Regions from separate parts of the Lysinibacillus sp. NPDC097287 genome, predicted to be linked through region 2. Evidence: a T-box and tRNA genes for the amino acid it is inferred to sense, from the RefSeq annotation. Region 2 holds a T-box; the other holds one or more tRNA genes.
The links. The T-box of region 2 lies ahead of tyrS (tyrosine--tRNA ligase). A T-box ahead of a tRNA ligase gene usually reads a tRNA of that ligase, here a tRNA-Tyr.
Positions count from the first base shown of each region.

Region 1: it encodes a tRNA-Tyr, which carries the amino acid that the T-box ahead of tyrS (tyrosine--tRNA ligase) is inferred to sense. The anticodon was not compared.

Region 1 covers NZ_JBIWCX010000007.1:9,020-11,417, forward strand. The annotation lists gene ACIQ2D_RS11320 (ABC transporter ATP-binding protein) at 1-608, shown strand, start outside; tRNA gene ACIQ2D_RS11325 (tRNA-Glu) at 863-937, shown strand; tRNA gene ACIQ2D_RS11330 (tRNA-Val) at 1,013-1,088, shown strand; tRNA gene ACIQ2D_RS11335 (tRNA-Tyr) at 1,104-1,187, shown strand; tRNA gene ACIQ2D_RS11340 (tRNA-Gln) at 1,205-1,279, shown strand; tRNA gene ACIQ2D_RS11345 (tRNA-Lys) at 1,291-1,363, shown strand; gene rocF (arginase) at 1,654-2,398, shown strand, end outside.
Region 2 covers NZ_JBIWCX010000006.1:98,627-101,024, reverse strand. The annotation lists gene tyrS (tyrosine--tRNA ligase) at 45-1,313, opposite strand; T-box leader at 1,400-1,606, opposite strand; gene ACIQ2D_RS10635 (transglycosylase domain-containing protein) at 1,710-2,398, shown strand, end outside.

The DNA of each region.
Region 1 (2,398 bases), on a different contig from region 2:
GTACAATTGAGTTTCAAGGCAAAAAAATTAATGGTATTACACCTGATGTGCTTGTGAAGAATGGAATTTTCTTAAGTATAGAAGGTAGACGTGTGTTTAAAGATCTAACGGTTGAGGAAAATTTAATTGCTGGGGCATATACACGTAAAGACCGTTCAAACATTAAAGGGGATATTGAGAAAATTTATGGTTATTTCCCTAAGCTTCGAGCATTAGCGCCAAGAAAAGCAGGTTTCCTTTCAGGCGGAGAGCAACAAATGTTAGCGATTGGTCGTGGCATTATGGCCAAGCCGAAATTGCTGTTACTAGATGAACCTTCACTGGGGATTGCCCCATTACTTGTAAAAGAAATTTTCCAAAATATAAAAAAGATTAATCAAGAGGAAGGTACCTCTATATTAGTTGTAGAGCAAAATGCCAATGTTGCATTATCTATTGCTGATTATGGTTATATTATGGAAAGTGGACGAGTTGTCATGCAAGGTGATCCTGCAACACTATTGTCGGACAAAGACATTAGTGAGCATTATTTAGGGATAGGAAAAGAAGGCGAAAAGAATTATAAAGAAGGAAAAATATTCAGACGTCGCCAAAGGATTGTCTGGTAATACTATTCATTTGCCAGTTTCAAAAATTTTAATTAGGCTGCTTATGACCAGATTTGAGTGGTGTTAAGTAGTCTAGTTTTTGAGTTTTTTCTAAAAAGATGATACAAAAAAATTACATTATATATGAAGGAAAGCTTGAAATATTCCACATAAAAAGTTTTTTTGAAAAAACTTTGTAAAAAGGGTTGCATTAATAAAAAAAAGCTGATAATATAAGTCTTGTCCTGTTAAAGACAACGAATAATTAAACAACCGGCCCCTTGGTCAAGCGGTTAAGACACCGCCCTTTCACGGCGGTAACACGGGTTCGAATCCCGTAGGGGTCACCAATTTTTCTTAGCATTGTAGTAATGCGAAGGCCTAAAAGAATAAATAAACTGTTAAGAAATAACACCCGTTTTTATGGAGGATTAGCTCAGCTGGGAGAGCATCTGCCTTACAAGCAGAGGGTCGGCGGTTCGAGCCCGTCATCCTCCACCATATAGTGTTTATTTCGGAGGGGTAGCGAAGTGGCTAAACGCGGCGGACTGTAAATCCGCTCCTTAGGGTTCGGCGGTTCGAATCCGTCCCCCTCCACCAGTTTTATTTTGAATGTTTGGGGTATAGCCAAGCGGTAAGGCAACGGATTTTGATTCCGTCATGCCCTGGTTCGAATCCAGGTACCCCAGCCATTTTCTTTTATGAGCCATTAGCTCAGTTGGTAGAGCATCTGACTTTTAATCAGAGGGTCGAAGGTTCGAGTCCTTCATGGCTCACTTTTCTATAAAATATTCAAAAGTGTATCATTAACTACAAAATTTTCATCTCTTACTGAATTCAGTAAGAGATTTTTTTATTTTCTCTCAGTGTAAATCTCTTGTTAGCCCCACACCATATACTGGTATGGTGTGGGCTGAAACCTTGGATTAAAGTAGTGGGGATATTATTTGTACCTTTATAGTGTGTATTAGCACCTTGTTGTATAAAAATTCAGAAAAATGATAGGTTGAGCCAAGTGTCTTGTAGGCTTTACAATAGTCGTACAACACGAAGGGGGTATAGAATGGTGAATAAAAAAACTATCTCTATTATTGGTGTACCTACAGATTATGGGCAGGCACGACGTGGAGTTGATATGGGGCCGAGTGCAATTCGTTATGCGGGTGTTGTGGAACGTCTTGAGGCAATTGGTCATACGGTGCAAGACCAAGGTGATATTCGTGTTAGCCAGAAGCGGGAACATGCACAAATTGATATGAGGTTATTAAATTTAGAGGAAGTCCTTGATGTGAATACGTCTTTAGCAAACCGCGTACATGAAGCTGTAACTGAAAAGCAATTTCCCCTAGTATTTGGTGGTGACCATAGTATAGCGATTGGCACGCTTGCCGGGCTTGGTGAGCATTATAAAAATTTAGGGGTTATATGGTTCGATGCACATGCGGATTTAAATACGCCGGATACAACGCCTTCTGGCAATATTCATGGGATGCCGCTTGCTGTCAGTATTGGTATTGGGCATGAACGTCTTGTGCAAATTCGTAAATATGCACCGAAAATTAAGCCTGAAAATGTCATTATTATTGGGGCGCGCTCTGTGGATCCTGGGGAACGGGAGCTTATTCATGAACAAGGTATTAAAGTGTATACAATGCATGAAATAGATCGTCTTGGGATGACGCGGGTAATGGAGGAGGTACTTTCCTATTTGAAAGGTCTTCCAGTAGACGGCTTACACTTGTCCCTTGACCTAGACGGACTTGATCCATTGTATACACCTGGTGTTGGAACGCCAGTGCCTGGTGGTATGA
Region 2 (2,398 bases):
TCCCCTCGAAATGAAAATTCAAGGGGATTTTCGTATTTATAGAATTAGTTGAATTTCACCATATGGTATTTTTTCTTACCACGACGTACAATGCTAAATGCATCCTCAAGACGATCTTTTTCATCTACTGTATATGCAAGGTCTGTTACCTTTTCACCGTTTACACTGATTGCTCCGTTTGTAACATCTTCACGTGCTTGACGTTTAGAAGATGAGATTCCCGCTTCAACAAGTAGATCCACGATGTTTTTACTTTCTTTCACCATTTCAATAGAAGGAACGTCTTTAAAAGCATCTTTCATTTCTTCTGCTGAAAGTGCCTTTAAGTCACCTGAGAATAATGCAGCAGTAATACGGATCGCTTGGTCTAATGCTTCCTGACCATGGATAAGGCGAGTCATTTCTTCTGCAAGTGCTTTTTGTGCTTTACGTAAATGTGGCTCTTCCTCTACAGATACAGCTAACGCTTCAATTTCTTCACGCGTTAAGAATGTGAAGATTTTTAAGTATTTTATAACGTCTGCATCCGCCGCATTAATCCAGAATTGGTAGAATTCATATGGAGATGTTTTCTTACTATCTAACCATACTGCTCCACCAGCTGTTTTACCGAATTTAGTGCCATCAGCTTTTGTTACTAACGGAATTGTAATACCAAATGCTTTTGTTTCTTCTTTATGTGTTTTACGAATTACTTCAAGACCAGTAGTAATGTTACCCCATTGGTCTGATCCACCAACTTGAATACGGCAGTTGTAGTGGTTGTATAAGTGATTGTAGTCAATACCTTGGATTAATGTGTACGCAAATTCAGTAAACGAAATCCCTGTATCCAAACGTGACGCAATTGTATCTTTTGCTAGCATGTAATTGACATTGATTAATTTACCGTAGTCGCGTAAAAATTCGATTGTGTTTATTTCACCAATCCAGTCACGGTTGTTCACTAGCTGTGCACCATTACCATCTTCAGCGAATTCGAAAATACGCTCTAATTGTCCACGAATACCTTGTACATTTTTATCGATTTGTTCTACTGTTTGTAATTGACGCTCTTCAGAACGACCAGATGGATCCCCGATCATTCCTGTTGCACCACCCACAAGTAAGATTGGACGATGCCCTGCTTTTTGGAAACGACGCAGCGTTAAAAGTGGCACGATATGACCAATATGCATAGAGTCCGCAGTTGGGTCAACACCACAGTATAAAGAAACTGATTGTTCTTCTAATAATTTTGCCATACCTTCAGCATCAGTTTGTTGGTACAGCAGGCCACGCCATTCTAAATCTTGTAATAATTCGTTTGTCATCTTAATTCCTCCTAGTAATGTTTGTTATCTGTTACGTGCAAGGGTAATCTCTACAATAAAAAAGTCCCTACACGCAACAAGTTGCATGCAGGGACGTTAAAGTTCACTTAACGCGGTACCACCCGGCTTGAAGATGTCATCCATCTTCCTCTTCATTGACCGCCTTTATCGCAGGCGCGCACGTCTAAGCTCCAAGTACGTAATTCATCTCTACATTATGACTAGCTTTCACCAACCGCTAGCTCTCTAAACAGGGAATATAGAAACTACTTCAAACTTTTCATCACTAGAAAACTATAAACATTATTCTAAACGATTCTATTGCAAAGTCAATATCTATGTTCTAGTCAAAACAAAATATGCTATAATAGACCATGATTTTAGGAGGTCGATTACGTGAAAGATTGGATTGAAAAAATCAACGCAAAGATCGATAAGCTACTCGAACAAAAATGGATGAAGACATTACGTTTTTCAGGCAGTGTGACCTGGAACTTATTTTTACTATTTTTAATCTTTGTACTTGTTGGTGTAGTTTTTGTTGGCTCGGTAGGTGCAGGCTATTTTGCCTCCCTTGTTAAAGATGAGCCTCTTCGTTCGAAAGAAGAGTTACGTGAACTCATTTTCAATTATGAGGAAACGAGTGAAATTTACTTTGCCAATGATATTTACATTGGAAAATTGAGAACAGATTTAGATCGTCGTGAAACTTCACTAGGCTCAGTTTCGCCTTATGTGATTAATGCCGTTCTGGCAACTGAAGATGAGTATTTCCGCGAGCATAAAGGTATTGTGCCGAAAGCAGTGTTTCGAGGACTACTACAAGATGTCACAAACTCTTCGACACAAACAGGTGGCTCAACACTGACTCAACAGCTTATTAAAAACCAAGTGTTAACAAATGAAGTATCCTATGAGCGAAAAGCGAAAGAATTATTACTTGCGATGCGCTTAGAGCATTTCATGACTAAAGAAGAAATTTTAGAAGCCTACCTCAATATTATCCCTTATGGCCGTAATTCATCAGGACGTAATATTGCAGGTATTGAAACTGCAGCAGAGGGAATTTTCGGAGTGAAAGCGAA